2 regions of the Candidatus Poriferisodalis sp. genome follow, and region 2 is predicted to be linked to the other one. Evidence: predicted binding sites of a transcription regulator. Region 2 holds the regulator's gene; the other holds the start of a gene.
What was found. Region 2 encodes LexA, which represses DNA repair genes until DNA is damaged. Its sites were predicted from a motif close to CGAACNNNNGTTCG; they were not measured.

Region 1 (7,633 bases), 530 kb from region 2:
CTTGCCGCGGTTGGCGATGACCTGCTGCACCCACCATTCCTCGGCCTCGGGCAGGCAATCCATGGTCTGCAGGCCGCCCCGGCGCACGAAGTCGATGCACTCGGAGATGTGCTCGCCCTGGCTGTTGAGCACGTCGGTCAGGTTGAACGCGAAGAAGGCCTGATAGCCGCCCATGATGAACAGGTTCGGGTAGCCGGCGGTGTGAATGCCCAGCAGCGTGCGGATGCCGTCTGCGTACTTGTCGGTCAGCTCCAGGTCGTTCTCGCCGACGATGCGGTTGTAGATGCCGGTCTTCTGCACCTCGAATCCGGTGGCGTAGATCAGCAGGTCGAGCTCGTACTGGGTGCCGTCGAAGAGCGGGCCCTGCTCGGTGATCTGGGTGATGCCCTTGCCCTGGGTATCGACCAGGTGCACATTCGGCCGGTTGAACGTGGGCAGGTAGTCGTTGTGGAAGCACGGCCGCTTGCACATGAGCATGTACCAGGGCTTGAGCGCCTCGGCCGTTGCGGGGTCTTCCACAACCTCGTCGATGCGCCGGTGGATGCGCATCATGGCGTCGATGTTGGCGTTCTCCTGGCGGCGGATCTTCTCGTCGCGAGACATCGCCGCACGGCGCGCCTTCTGCTCGTCGCTCAGGCGAGGCCCGGCCATGGCTCGCTCGCGCCGGCGTGCCTGCCAGCCCGGCTGCAGCTTCGCCGCCCAGTCCTGGTCGGTCTCCCAGTCGTCGCGGATGTCGATCGAGGATGGCGTCCGCTGGAAGACGTACAGCTCCTTGGACATCTCGCCGAGCTGCGGGATGGCCTGCACTGCCGTCGCGCCGGTGCCGATGATGCCGACCCGCTTGTCGCTGAGGTTCTCGAGGTCGTCGCCGGTGTAGTCGTAGTCCCACCGCGACGTGTGGAAGGAATGACCGGTGAAGCGCTCCATGCCCTCGATGACGGCCAGCTTCGGCTTGGCGAGGGTGCCGTTGGCGCAGATGACGAACTGTGCGGTGATCTCATCGCCACGGTCGGTGCCGATGCGCCACACCTCCGCCTCGCCGTCCCAGACGGTCGACGTCACGGTGGTCTGGAACATCGCCAGGTCGTAGAGGTCGTACTTGCGGGCGATCAGCCGGCAGTACTCGTAGATCTCGTCGCCGGTGGCGTAGTGCCGCGACGGCACGTAGCCGGTCTCATCCAGCAAGGGCAGGTAGTCGTACGAGACGACATCGCAGGCCACCCCCGGGTACCGGTTCCAGTACCAGGTGCCGCCGACATCGGCGCCGCGCTCGACGATGCGGATGCTCTCCACGCCCTTCTGGCGCAGCCGGGCAGAGGTCAGCAGCGCCGAGAACCCGCCCCCGATGAACAGCACCTCGACCTCGTCGTGCACGGGCGGGCGCTCGATGCGCTCGGCTGCGTACGGATCCTCCTCGTAGCGGGCGAAATCGCCGACAAGCTCCGACGTGTAGATCTGCGTGCCCGGAGGCCGGTAGCCCAGCCGCAGATCGCGTTCTTCAGCGAACCGCCGCTTGATGTCGTCGTAGTACGACTGCGGCGGGCGGCCGTCGACGTCGCGGGAATAGTCGAAGTTGAAGACGTTCTGCGGCTTGTCGGTCTTCTGTTTGTCGACCTTCTGCTTCCCGGTCTGCTGCGCCACCTGACTCTCCCCGATCCGAGGCTCCTGATCCGAAGCCGGATCGCCCCGCTCGCCTACGACCGGATCAGGCTACGACAACACCGCCGTGCGGTGCCGGTTCGTCAGGATGGCCCATGGGCCGCCCGCTGTGGCACCTGTATCGAGCAGATCGGGGCGTCAATCGACGCTGGCACCCTCGGAGCGTGCCGACTGCGCATCGTCGAGGCGGTCGAGCACGTCGGCATCGTCGTCTGCCTCGCCATCGGCCCCGATGCCGAGCGCGGTGCGGATCCGGCCGTCGATCTCGACGGTGACCTCGGGATTCGCGATCAGGAACTTCTTGGCGTTCTCGCGGCCCTGACCCAGCTGCTCGCCCTCGTAGGTGTACCAAGCACCCGACTTCTTCACGATGCCGTGCTCGACACCCACGTCGAGCAGCGAGCCCTCACGGCTGATGCCCTGCCCGTACATGATGTCGAACTCGGCCTGGCGGAAAGGCGGCGCCACCTTGTTCTTGACGACCTTGACGCGAGTGCGACCGCCCACGACCTCGCCCTCGACCTTGATGGCCTCGATGCGGCGGATGTCGATCCGCACGGACGAATAGAACTTCAGCGCCCGGCCGCCCGAGGTGGTCTCGGGGCTGCCGAACATCACGCCGATCTTCTCGCGCAGCTGGTTGATGAACACGCAGATCGTCTTGGTCTTGTTCAGGTTGGCGGTGAGCTTGCGCAGCGCCTGGGACATGAGGCGTGCCTGCAGGCCGACATGGGTGTCGCCCATCTCGCCCTCGATCTCTGCCCGCGGCGTAAGCGCCGCCACCGAGTCGACGACCACGACATCGATGGCACCCGAGCGGATGAGCATGTCGGTGATCTCGAGCGCCTGCTCGCCGGTGTCGGGCTGGGAGATCAGCAGCTCGTCGACATCGACGCCGATGTTCTTCGCATACACCGGATCCATCGCATGCTCAGCGTCGACATAGGCGCACACGCCGCCGGTTCGCTGCGCCTCGGCCACCAAGTGCATGGCGAGCGTGGACTTGCCCGATGCCTCAGGGCCGTACACCTCCACCACCCGGCCGCGGGGAAAGCCCCCGATGCCGAGCGCCAGGTCGATCGCGAGGCTGCCCGAGGAGATCGCCTCGACCGCCATGTGGTGCTTCTCGCCCATCTTCATCACGGATCCGTCGCCGAACTGGCGGCGGATCTGCGTGAGCGTCATGTCCAGCGCCCGGTCCCGTTCTGTGTCTTGCTGACTCATGTCGTCCTCCTCGGACTCCCGTTCGGCCGCACCCGGTGTGCGATGCCGTCTTGGAGCACCGTAGAAGCGGGGTGTGACAACTCACGGGTGGTTTTCTGCCGTGCGCGAATGACAGAAATGTAGTTCCGAACATCAGTTCGTGTCAAGCCTTGAGCCGCCGTGTGCCGAGCGGCGGCGAGCACGCCATCGTGTCGCGCACATGTGGCACGCTGCGACCCATGAGCCCCTCTGCTGAGAAATCCGCTGCGATGACCGACAACGACTTCGAGCTGCTGCACATCGAGCGCGACGCGGGTGTCGTGTTCGCCACCATCGACGCCCCGCCGATCAACGTGATGACGCCGGCGCTGTTCCGCGAGCTCGCGAAGTTCAGCGTTCACGTCGCCGATGACGACTCGGTGCGGGTGGTGGTGCTCCGCAGCGACAACCCGGATTTCTTCATCGCCCACTTCGACGTGACGGCGATCCTGGGCTACCCGACCGATGGCCCCGCCGAACGACCCACGGAACACGTCGGGTTCCACGCCATGTGCGAGACGTACCGCACGATGCCCAAAGCCACCATTGTCGAGATCGGCGGACGAGTCGGCGGCGGAGGCAGCGAGCTGTCGATGTCGTGCGACATGCGCTTCGGCGCGCTCGACCGCACGGTCATCAACCAGATGGAGGTGCCGATCGGCATCCTGCCCGGCGGCACCGGCACGCAGCGGCTCCCCCGTCTGGTCGGGCGCGGCCGCGCCATGGAGGTGATCCTGGGCGGCGTCGACATCGGTGCGCAGACGGCCGAACAATGGGGCTACCTCAACCGTGCACTGCCCGCCGACGAGCTGCGGCCGTTCGTCACCGATCTGGCATACCGCATCGCGAAGTTCCCGCCCCAGGCCGTCGCGCTGGCCAAGCAAGCCGTCAATGCGGCCGACGAACTCCCCCTCAGGGACGGCATGTTCGAGGAGCGATACCTCTTCCAACGGCTCCTGCGCACGCCGGAAGCGCAGCCCGCCATGGAGCAGTTCATTGAACTGGGCGGCCAGACGCACGACGGTGAGATGCGGGTAGGCGATCTCGTCGCCGACATCAGCACCGGCGACAGCACAGACGGCTGAATTCCATTCCTGTGGCAGGTGCCGCTCCCCCGCTCGCGAGCCAGCCTGAGCTGATCGACTCGTGGCGCGCCTGGCTGGTGGCGGTCGGCGCCGGCCTGTCATGCGGCGTGGCCTTCGGCACCATCTACACGTTCGGCGCGTTCATCGAGTCGATGTCGGCCGAGTTCGGAACCGGCCAGGGCGGCACCTCGGTGATGATCGGAATCGCCACGCTGCTGTTCTTCAGCACCGGGATCATCTCGGGCCCGCTGCTGCATCGGCTGGGGCCGCGGCCGCTGCTGGCGGTGGGCGGCGCAATGTTCGTAGCCGGCCTAGTCCTGACCTCGTCGGTGTCGCAGATCTGGCACGGCTACGTCGTCTACGGCATCGGCTGCGGCTTCGGGGCGGGCCTGTTCGTCTCACCGCTGTTCGCGACGGCAGCGTCATGGTTCCTGCGGCACCGGGCAGTGTCCCAAGGGCTGGTCGCGACGGGGCCCGGCCTGGGCACCATGTTCTTGGTACCGCTGGCCGAGCGCATGATCGAGATCCTGGGCTGGCGCGAGGCCTTCCGGTGGCTGGCCGTCATCGCAGCGATCACCTACGTCGTGTGCTTCGTGCTGGTGCGGCGCACGCCGATCGTCGCGACCGCTCATCCGCGCGAGCACGTTCGCCGTGTCTGCCGGACGAAGGCGTTCTGGCTGCTGACGATCGGCTCCGCTCTGTTCGCGGTGCCGGTGATCGGCTCGCTCGCTGCCATCATCCCCTTCGCCCGCTCGGCCGGCATCAGCGCCAGCGCGGCAGCGCTGCTGCTGTCGGTCGTCGGCGGCGCGAGCATCGTCGGGCGCCTGCTGCTGACCAGCTTCGCCCGGGCCCTCGGGTCGGTGCGCTTGCTGACGATCTCGTTCGGGATGCTGCCGGTGGCGTACGTGATCTGGTTCTTCGCATCCGACCGCTACTGGCAGATCGTGGTGTTCGCCGTGCTGCTGGGCGTCGGCTACGGCGGCTTCGTCGCGCTGCAGGGCGACGTCACACCGCACCTGTTCGGCGTAGCAGGCATCGGGTCGGTGCTGGGCCGCCTGTTCTTCTGCTACGGCATCGGCAGCATGGTGGGCCCGATCCTGATGCTCACCATGCACGAGCAGACCGGCGGGACGCTCGTGCCCATCGCCGTCGTGGCAGTGTTCGCCCTGGCGGGAACGCTGGTCATCTCGAGGCTGACACGCGACCCGGTGCCGCTCGAGCCGGCCGAGGGCCCGCCGCCAAGGCGTTCACCAGTGCAGCTGTCCCCGCCGAGCGTCTGGATGCCGGTGCCGGCGAGCAGCGGCATCGCCCGCTGAGAGCGGGCAGCGACATCGGCCGCTGAAGACAGGCAGCGAGCGCTGCGCGGCTCTATCGTCGTGCGCCGTGGAACGCCCGCTCGAAGACGTGCTTGTGCTGGATCTGACCCGCGCGGTGGCGGGGCCGATCACCGGCCGCCTGTTGGCCGATCTGGGCGCTCGCGTCGTGAAGATCGAGCCTCCCGATGCCGACCTCACCAGGTTCATCGTTCCCAACGTCGACGGGTTCTCGCCCTACTTCGCCCAGTTCAACGTGGGCAAGGAGTGCATTTCGCTCGACCTGACCCAGCCCGCCGGCCGCGACGTGCTGCTGTCGATGGTCCCCAAGGCCGACATCGTGCTGGAGAACTACCGGCCGGGAGTGCTCGACAAGCTGGGGCTGGGCTACGACGTGCTCAGCGAGATCAACCCCGGCATCATCGTGGCGTCTGTCTCGGGTTGGGGGCACGGCAACAGCCGCAGCGGCCGGGGAGCGTTTGCGTCGGTGCTGCACGCCGAGGCCGGCGTGACCGAGATGGTCTCCCGGCGGCGGGGAGGGGACGCCTACCGCAACGACCCGATGTCGCACGCCGACACCTACACCGGGCTGCATGCTCTGGGCGCCGTTCTGGCGGCGCTCCACATGCGCATGCGGACCGGGCGCGGCCAGACCGTCGAGGTGTCGATGGCCGAGAGCACGCTGATGTGCAACGACCAGGCCGCGACCGACCTGACCGGCCAGGATCCGATGATCGGTTTCAAGGGCGGGCAGAACTGGGCGGCGGTGTACGCGCTGTCAAACGGCCGGCACGTCACCGTGACACTCGATCTCACCGCCAACTTCGGCTTCAAGGTGATCGCGGCAGCGATGAACCGGCCAGATCTGCGCGACGACCCGCGTTTCGCCCGCATTGAGGATCGCGTCCTGCATCGCGACGAGATCGAAGCCATCTTCGGCGAATGGGTGAGCCAGTTCGACAGCGCCGAGGCGGTCGAAACAGCGATCGGCGTGAAGTCGGTGATGGCAGCAGAAGTGCGCACCGTGGCTGAACTCGCCGAAACCGACTGGGCCGCTGAGCGCGGCGCTTTTGTCGACATCGTGGGGGGCGAAGCCGCCGCACCGATGACCGTTCCGCAATCGCCGTGGCGGTTCAGGGCAGCCGATGCAGGCGTGGCGCCGGGAGCCGTCGCCGGTGACCGGGGTCAGCACAATCGCGAGGTGTTGCGCGAGCTCGCCGGCCTCGACGACAGAGCGATCGATACGCTCGAAGACCAAGGCATCGTGTCTGCCGGCGAGGCCATCCGCCGGCCGAACGCTGCGGGGCGCCGGTAATCCGGCGGTCACGCCCGGCCCCGGCCGGACTCAGTTCAGAATCGTCGAGCCGATGTGGTCGACGAAGGCGGCTACTTCGTCGACGGTTTGGCCATTCGGCAGCAGCACCAGGCGGTCCACGCCCATCTCGGCGAAACGCTCGACCATCTCCGGTGTCGGCCGCACCCGCGGCGTCACGGTGATCTCCAGCCTGCCGAGTTCGGCGGGCCGGTCGTAGCGGGCGCCTGCCTCCGACAGACCGTCGATGCAGCGCTGCGTGGCGTCGTAGTCGAGCGCGAACCCGTACCAGCCCTCGCTCATCGTGACCGATCGGCGGTAGGCAGGCGCGGTGTGGCCGCCCATCACCACTGGCGGGCCCGGCTGCTGGACCGGCCTGGGACGAGCCTGCACATCGGAGAAACTGACGAACTCGCCCTCGTACGCGGGCGCGTCCATCGACCAGATGGCGCGCATGGCCTCGATGTATTCCTCGGTGCGGCGGGCACGGTCTTCCATCGGGATGCCCAGCGCTTCGAACTCCGGGCCGAGGTAGCCGACGCCGACGCCGAACAGCAGACGGCCGCCCGACAGCACATCCACGCTGGCGAGTTCTTTGGCCAGCACCAGCGGGTTGCGCTGGGGAACGATGATGATGCCCGTGCCCAGCTTGATCTCGCTGGTGAGCGCTGCGACGTACGCGAGGGCGACCGCGGGGTCGAGCATCGGATGCAGCGGCGGCAGCGGCGATGGCGGCGCCTGCGGGTCGGGCAGCACCACGTGCTCCCCCGTCCACACCGACTCGAAGCCGGCTTGCTCGGCGGCCACGGCAATGCGGCCGGCGCCCTCAGCGCCGGCTGCATCGCCCAGCGCCCCCATGTTGATCTGAAACAGACCGATCTTCATCTCGTTCTCCTGTCGTCGGAGTGTCGTGTGGTGTGGTGTTGCGCTGCCGTCAGCGGAAGTTGGGTGCTACCTCGTTGATGAACAGGTCCATGGAGTGCTTTTTGGCATCCATGGGGCCGAAGGTGAAGTCGGGGATG
Region 2 (7,633 bases):
TGGCAAGCGGATGGAGACCAAGGCAACATCTGCCGGCTCGATCACCCTGCCCGGAGCGAGCCGCGTCCGCGCGACCACGTAGCTGGTTTCGGGCGCAGCCGCTGACTGCTCGAACGCCCACCACAGTCCCAGGGCTGCAGCACTGCACAAGACCGCACCTGCGATGACGCGTGGGCGAAGCGATGACCGGCTACCTCCGCTGGGGCGGCTTGTGGCAGGTGCAGGCGGCAGAGCCCGATGATCGGTTGGCGACAGCGGATCTGCGGGCACGCCGCAGACTTAACCATGTTGGTGTGAAGTCACCAAATAATTATCAAAACTTCAGCAAACTGACTCAGTAGGTCGCATAGATATGGCGGTATAGCGCGTAATATCAATGGTTGATGTTGAAATGCACGTTGGCCGCCGGTTCGCGCACTAGCGTTGGCCCGCAGGGATCGATCACGTCCCTCGAGCGCCAACAGCCGACCGACTGCGAGGTGCGAGATGGCTGAGGAGCCGACCGAATCAGGCGACAACGGTGCAGCAGGCGAAGAACAGCACCAGGTTCCCTACGAAGAGATCGTCTGGCTGTCCACGCTGAAGGCCGCAGACCGCATGGGCATCACCACCCGGACGCTGTACCGCTTCATTGACCGGGGTGACCTGCCGGCGTACCGGTTCGGACGTGTCATCCGGTTGCGATTGAGCGATGTGGACACGTTCATCGAGGAATGCAGGGTCGAGCCGGGAAGCCTCGAGCACCTCTATCCCGAAGCCCGCCCGGACGATCCCGACGAAGACGACGAAGAAGCCGGGTAGGTCGACGGCGCTTGAGCAACGAGGGCACTCCACCCGCTGACGCCGGCGCGCCAGGGGGCGTGTGGAGCACGATCAGCCCGCGCTTCGGCGCTCATCCGGACTGGCGCGCCGCCACGAATCGGAGGCACTGGCCCGGGGGCCTCGCCCTGCTGTTCGTCATCGGGCTCGGCGGCTCGCTCGCGTTGCTCGTGGTGTCGCTGCTCGCGGCGCGAACCGGCTATGTGAACACCCTCGAGACCGAGTTGCTCGAACGGCCCCTCGTGGAGCAATTGCTGCTCGTCGCGCTGATCGCGCCCGTGATCGAGGAGTTCGTGTTCCGGCTCCCTCTGGCCGCCCGCCTGCGCCTGGGCGTGCTCGCAGCCACCGGGGCATTCGGGTTGCTGAACTTTGCGGGCGGCGACGGTCCCGTCATCGTCGTTGCGTCCGTCTTCGCCCTCATCGTGCTGCTCTCGGGAGCCCTGTGGATCCAGTCGCTCGTCGCCGGGGTGGCGCGGCCCGAGGCCGCGGTCGATGCCGGGCCGGAGCCTCCGACTTGGCGTGGCAGCGTTGCTCGCTGGTGGGAGGCTCATCCGCGCTGGCCGGTGTGGTGCTCGCTCGCCGCGTTCGGCGTCGTGCATCTCGCCAACTACGACGTGAGCTGGACCTTCGCCACTGTTGTCGTGGCACCGCTGGTGGTGAGCCCGCAGATCTGGCTGGGCCTCATGTTCACCATTGCGCGGGTGCGGTACGGCTGGTGGGCGGGTCTGGTGCTGCACGCGTTCCACAACCTCGCGGTCTGGAGCGTGACCATCGCTGCCGGCTGAAGAGAAAATCCAGGGTTTGCCTCTGAACCGCATCGGTACCCTTGCAGCCCGATCGGGACTCCGGCATCAGTGAGCTTGCAGATCTTCGACACGATGACGCGGCGCAAGACCGCCTTCGTCCCGCGGACGCCGGGCGAGATCTCCATGTATGTCTGCGGTCCGACGGTCTATGACGTGCCCCACCTCGGCCACGGCCGCACTGCGCTGACCTACGACGTCATCCGGCGCTACTTGGAGTGGTCTGGATATGAGGTGACGTTGGCATCGAATGTCACCGACATCGACGACAAGATCGTGGAGCGCGCCCAGCGCGAGCAGCGCTCCGAGGCCGATGTCGCCGCAGAATTCACAGCCGCATATGACGAGCAGATGGATCGGCTCGGCGTGCTGCGGGCCCATTCGCGGCCTCACGCCACACACTTCATCTCGCAGATGATCGACGTGATCGCTGAGCTGCGGTCGCTCGGTGCCGCGTACGACGTGCCGGGCAAGGGCGTGTACTTCGCCGTCGACGCTGCCCCTGGGTACGGCGATTTGGCGGGCCGGACAACCGAGCAGCTCAACGCGGATGCTGGCGCGCGCGTCGACGTCGACCCCGACAAGCGTTCACCGCTGGACTTCGCGCTCTGGAAGGCCGCGCAGCCGGGAGAGCCGCGCTGGGAAACGCCGTGGGGGGAGGGCCGGCCCGGCTGGCACACGGAGTGCGTGGCGATGTCGCTCAGCGCGCTCGGGCCCGGCTTCGACATCCACGGAGGGGGAGACGACCTGGTCTTTCCCCACCACCAGAACGAGTGCGCCCAGGTGACCGCCATGGGCGAGGCGTTTGCCCGCTACTGGGTGCACAGCGCCATGGTGAACGTCGGCAGCCAGAAGATGGCCAAGTCGCTGGGCAACTACACCCAGCTCGCCGAAGCGATCGACGCAGTCGGCCCCCGCGCTGTGCGCCTGCTGGTGCTGCAGACCCACTACCGCCGGACCATGGAGATGGGGTCCGACTCGCTTGAAGCGGCCCGCAGCGCTGTCGGCCGGCTCGATGCGTTCGCCCGCCGGGTCTCCGCTGCAGGCTTCCCGGACGGCATCGAGGCTGCAGTGCGGCGGCCTGACATCGAACGCGGGTCTGTTCCCGACGTGGATGTCGAAGCCGTGACGGCGTTCGCAGCGGCCATGGACGACGATTTCTCCACGCCCACAGCGCTCGACGTGATCTTCCGCCTCGTGCGCCGGGCGAACGCTTCACTCGACGGAGCAGCGCCTGCCGAGGCTTCCCGATCGGCTCGCACGGCACTCCACCTGCTCGGCGTGGTGGGGCTCACCTGCGGTGATGACGGCGGCGAAGATCACCGCGACGGCGGGCTCGCCGATGCCGAGGTGGACGTATTGCTGGCACAGAGGGCTGCGGCGCGATCAGCTCGCGACTTCGACACCGCCGACCGTATCCGGGACGATCTGGCGGCCGCAGGCATCGTCGTCGCCGACGGCCCCGACGGCGCCACCTGGCACCGCGCCTGATCAGCCGGCTGCGGTTCGCTTCAGCCAGTCGTCGATGAGCCAGCCGGCAATCGACATCCCGCCGCGCGGGCACGGGGGCAGGCTGTCTGCGGTGTACCAACCGGCTTCGACGATCTCTTCGGGGTCGATCTCGATCTCGCCGGCTTGCCATTCGCAGGTAAAGCCGCACATCAGCGAGTGCGGGAATGGCCACGGCTGGCTTCCGAAGTAGCGGACGTTGTCGACCGTGATCTGGACTTCCTCGTAGACCTCCCGGGCCACGGCGTCCTCGAGGCTCTCACCGGGTTCGACGAAGCCGGCGAGTGCGCTGTAGAAGCGGCCGGGGAACTGCCGGCCCCAGGCGAGCAACACCTCGGGGCCGCGTTCGACGAGAACGATCATGGCGGGGCTGAGCCTCGGAAACGCCATGTGACCGCAGTTGCTGCAGACTCTTGCCCGATCTGAGGCGTTGGTGTTTGTCAGGCTCCCGCAACGTCCGCAATAGCGATGGGTTCCCTCGAACTCCACGATCGGTGCGGCGCGGCCGGCGATCTGCCAGTGCTCGTCGGGAATGCGGCCGTAGAGCTTGCGCAGCGGCACGGGCTCGAGATCACCCTCGTCCAGCGGCGGCCCGTCGGCCGGATCCATGTCGACAGCCCAGACGCCGAGGCCATCGAGCACGCCGAGAAAAGAGGCGGAAGGCGAGCCATCGCCGACGGGCGCCGTGGGGCTCGCGCACAGGCCGCTGCCCGGCTCGGTGAACACCGTGCCTGAACGGACGGGGATCCACACGCGCGATGTGTCGTCGAGATCGTCAGGCGGCTGGGTCAGAACCGTGAACACCGGTCAAGTTGAGCACACAGCGCTTACAAGCGCCGCTGTGTCGAATTGCCCGCCGCTATAGGCGACGGATGACCGTCACGACCTTTCCGTAGATGGTGACTTCGTCGGCGGGGCGGATGATCGGACCGTGGCTTTGATTTGCCGGTTCGAGGACGACGTTGTCGCCGTCGCGCCGGTAGCGCTTGACGGTGCCCTCTTCGCCATCGATGCCGGCCACGACGATGTCGCCGACCTCCGCGTCGGGCTGGTGGCGCGCCACCACGTAGTCGCGATCCCAGATGCCGACATCGATCATCGAGTCGCCCCGCACTCGCAGCATGAAGAGCTCGCCGCTGCCCGTGAAATCGGCCGGCAGCGGCAGCAGCTCCTCGACGTTCTGCTGGGCGAGCACGTCGGTGCCTGCTGCAACCTCCCCGATGAGCGCCACGTGACGGGCCGGTCGCCGCTCGCCCTTCACTCCTGTCTGCCAGTCGCAGTTGATGATGAGCGCCCTGGGCCGCGATGGGTCGCGCCGGATCCATCCGTCGGCCTCGAGCGTTCGCAGGTGGCGGTGCACGGTCGCAGGCGAGTTGAGATTGACCTCGTTGCCGATCTCGCGGACCGACGGGGGATAGCCGCGCTCGCGCTGCGTCACGTCGATGAAGTCGAGCATGGCGCGCTGACGCTCGTTGAGGTGTGCGATCCGCTGACCTGCGGCACTCGTTGCTTGCATGGTGAACCTTTCGGGTCGGTCCCGGCGCGCCCGGCATCTGCTGCCCGGCCTGATCGGGTGCTCCCATCGAAGGGAAGGAACTCTCGTTCCGATCAGTCAGTACACTAACAACAAATGTTCCAAACAGCGCGCATTTGTTCGATGCTTCAGTGCCGAGAGCGCACCCAGCGCACGAAGAGCACATCGTCGTGGGCGATGACTTGCTCGAGCGCGAATGCGCGGGGCGCGGCGGCCGGCGAGCCGCCGCCGGGCGCAGAGGCGATGCGCGGGGCGTCAGTCGCCACGGCCAGCGGCGCGTGCGTCAGGTTCACCTCGTCGACGAGGTCGGCCGCCAGCAGGCTGGCGTTGAGCGCTGGCCCTCCCTCACAGAGCACAACGCGCGCCCCCAGCGAGCCCAGGTGTCTCAACGACGCAGGCAGATCCACCGAGTCGGTGCCGGCGCGCACGAGCTCCGCGCGGTCGGCCAGCCGTTCTGCGGCGTCGCAGTCTGCGCCGACGGTGGTGACCACCAGCGGCAACGGTGCTGCCGGCGGGTCTGGCGGCTGGCTGAACAGCGGCAAGTCCGGGTCGACGCTGAGCGATCCGCTGACCACGGCAATGCGGGCACCAGATCGCCGCGCCGGGCGGTACCGCTCGGCGTTCGCCGTGCGCGCACCGACCAGGATCGTGTCGGCCTGCGCGCGCAGCGCCCCGAACATCGCCTTGTCGGGTTCGCTCGAGAGCCCCCCCGACACGCCGTCGATCGCTGCGGCCCCGTCGATGCTCGCAACCATGTTGAGCATCACCCAGGGACGATCGGCGTGCGGTGCACGTTGGCGACTGGCGGCGTGCGCAGCGTCGATGGGTTCGGGGGGCAGCGGGTACAGCCGGTGCACGCGGCGAGTCTGCCACCCGTTCGTCCCGGCAGGCGTTGTCGCCGGCGGTTATCCACAGCATCTGCCAGTTATGCACAGGAAAGTCCCCGTGAAGGCCTGTTCATTGCCCCTTTCGTTCCACAGGGGAGCGGCCGTAGCGTGCGCCTGTCACCGTCGGCCGCACGGCCCGCGGGCGCGTCCCGGCGGGTCGACTCCGGTTTGCGACACTGGTGCAGGAGGTCAGCGGTAAGTGGCGATGACCGAGGAGCAGCGGGTGCGGGGCCACGGCCCCGGGCACCGGTCTGCCGGCGCGCCTCTGCGTCTGCAGCGGCATTTCACCGCTGATGGCGCCCATCCCTATGACACGGTGCGGTGGGAGCGCTTCGATGCCTCCATCACGAACGCGGTCGACGGATCGGTTGCGTTCTCGCAGCCCGACGTTGAGTTCCCCGCCGATTGGAGTCCCACGGCGGTCAACATCGTTGCCCAGAAGTACTTCCGCGGCACCATCGGCACGCCGGAGCGGGAGCAGTCGCTGCGCCAAGTCATCGACCGCGTTGCGGGCACCGTCACCCAGTGGGCGGCCAGCGACGGCTATTTCGCATCTCCGGACGAGGCGGCGACATTCGAGGCAGAGCTGGCGTGGCTGCTGGTTCACCAGCGGGTGGCGTTCAACAGCCCGGTCTGGTTCAACATCGGCGTGAAGGGTGTGCCCCAGCAGGCGTCGGCCTGCTTCATCCTTGCTGTCGACGACGAGATGGAATCGATCCTGGACTGGTACGTCACCGAGGGCCGGATCTTCAAGGGCGGCTCGGGCGCCGGGGTAAACCTGTCGGCGCTGCGGGCATCGTGCGAGCCGCTGTCGGGCGGCGGCACGGCGAGCGGCCCGGTCAGCTTCATGCGCGGCGCCGATGCGTCGGCGGGCACCATCCGCAGCGGCGGCAAGACCCGGCGCGCCGCCAAGATGGTCCTGCTCGACGCCGATCATCCCGATGTCGAGGCCTTCGTGTGGTGCAAGGCACGCGAGGAGCGCAAGGCACGCGCCTTGGACGCCGCCGGATTCGACATGGATGTCGACGGCGCCGACTCGTTCTCGGTGCAGTACCAGAATGCGAACAACTCGGTCCGGCTGTCCGACGAGTTCATGGAGGCGGTCGCGGCCGACGGCACTTGGGAGCTGCGGGCGCGCACCACGGGCGAGGTCACCGCCGTCATGCGTGCGCGGGATCTCCTCGGCCAGATTGCCCAAGCGGCCTGGGAATGCGCCGACCCTGGCGTTCAGTTCTCCACCACGATCAACAGCTGGCACACGGCGCCCGCCCACGGCCCGATCAGCGCCAGCAACCCATGCAGCGAGTATGTCCACCTCGACAACTCGGCCTGCAACCTGGCGAGCGTCAACCTGTTGCCCTTCTTTGGGGATCACGCCGCCGGCCGCGATTTCGATATCGAGGGCTTCCGCCAGGCGGTGCGCATCACGTTCATTGCCCAGGACGTGCTGGTGAGCCACGCCGACTACCCGACGGAGCTGATCGGCGAGACTTCCCGGCGCTTCCGCCAGCTCGGGCTGGGCTTCACGAATCTGGGTGCGCTGCTGATGGCAGCGGGCGTTCCCTACGACTCTCCGCAGGCGAGGGCGCTAGCGGCATCGCTCACGGCGCTCATGTGCGGGGAGGCATACGCCACCTCAGCCGACTTGGCCGAGCGGCTCGGAGCCTTCGACGGCTTCGACGCGAATGCCGATGCGATGTGCGGCGTTCTGGGCCGGCATCGCGACTCGCTGGACAGCATCGAGGTGCGCGCCGAGCCGGCGGACACCGGCGCAGGCATGGCGGCGCTGACCGAGGATCTGCGTGCCGCCGCGCGTGCTCGCTGGAACCATGCCATCGCGGGCGGCGAGTCTCATGGCGTTCGCAATTCCCAGGCCACCGTGATCGCGCCCACCGGAACGATCTCGTTCATGATGGACTGCGACACCACCGGGATCGAACCCGACCTGGGCCTGGTGAAGCACAAGAAGCTGGTGGGCGGTGGCGATCTGCGCATCGTGAACTCGACAGTGCCCGTCGCGCTGAACAGGCTCGGCTACTCGCTCTCAGACATCGCTGACATTGAGGCGCACATCCTCGCTA

Region 1: the regulator LexA is predicted to act here: its motif matches at 3,010-3,023, upstream of recA (recombinase RecA).

The regions. Positions count from the first base shown of each region.
Region 1 is NZ_OZ244781.1:2,311,082-2,318,714, reverse strand. It holds gene ACOQPE_RS10310 (flavin-containing monooxygenase) at 1-1,641, opposite strand, end outside; gene recA (recombinase RecA) at 1,798-2,883, opposite strand; gene ACOQPE_RS10300 (enoyl-CoA hydratase/isomerase family protein) at 3,102-3,986, shown strand; gene ACOQPE_RS10295 (MFS transporter) at 3,998-5,302, shown strand; gene ACOQPE_RS10290 (CaiB/BaiF CoA transferase family protein) at 5,370-6,614, shown strand; gene ACOQPE_RS10285 (TIGR03619 family F420-dependent LLM class oxidoreductase) at 6,645-7,496, opposite strand; gene ACOQPE_RS10280 (TIGR03560 family F420-dependent LLM class oxidoreductase) at 7,546-7,633, opposite strand, start outside.
Region 2 is NZ_OZ244781.1:2,838,052-2,845,684, forward strand. It holds gene ACOQPE_RS12610 (RcpC/CpaB family pilus assembly protein) at 1-150, opposite strand, end outside; gene ACOQPE_RS12615 (helix-turn-helix domain-containing protein) at 487-801, shown strand; gene ACOQPE_RS12620 (type II CAAX prenyl endopeptidase Rce1 family protein) at 813-1,604, shown strand; gene cysS (cysteine--tRNA ligase) at 1,674-3,113, shown strand; gene nudC (NAD(+) diphosphatase) at 3,114-3,935, opposite strand; gene lexA (transcriptional repressor LexA) at 3,991-4,647, opposite strand; gene ACOQPE_RS12640 (dihydrofolate reductase family protein) at 4,794-5,522, opposite strand; gene ACOQPE_RS12645 (vitamin B12-dependent ribonucleotide reductase) at 5,758-7,633, shown strand, end outside.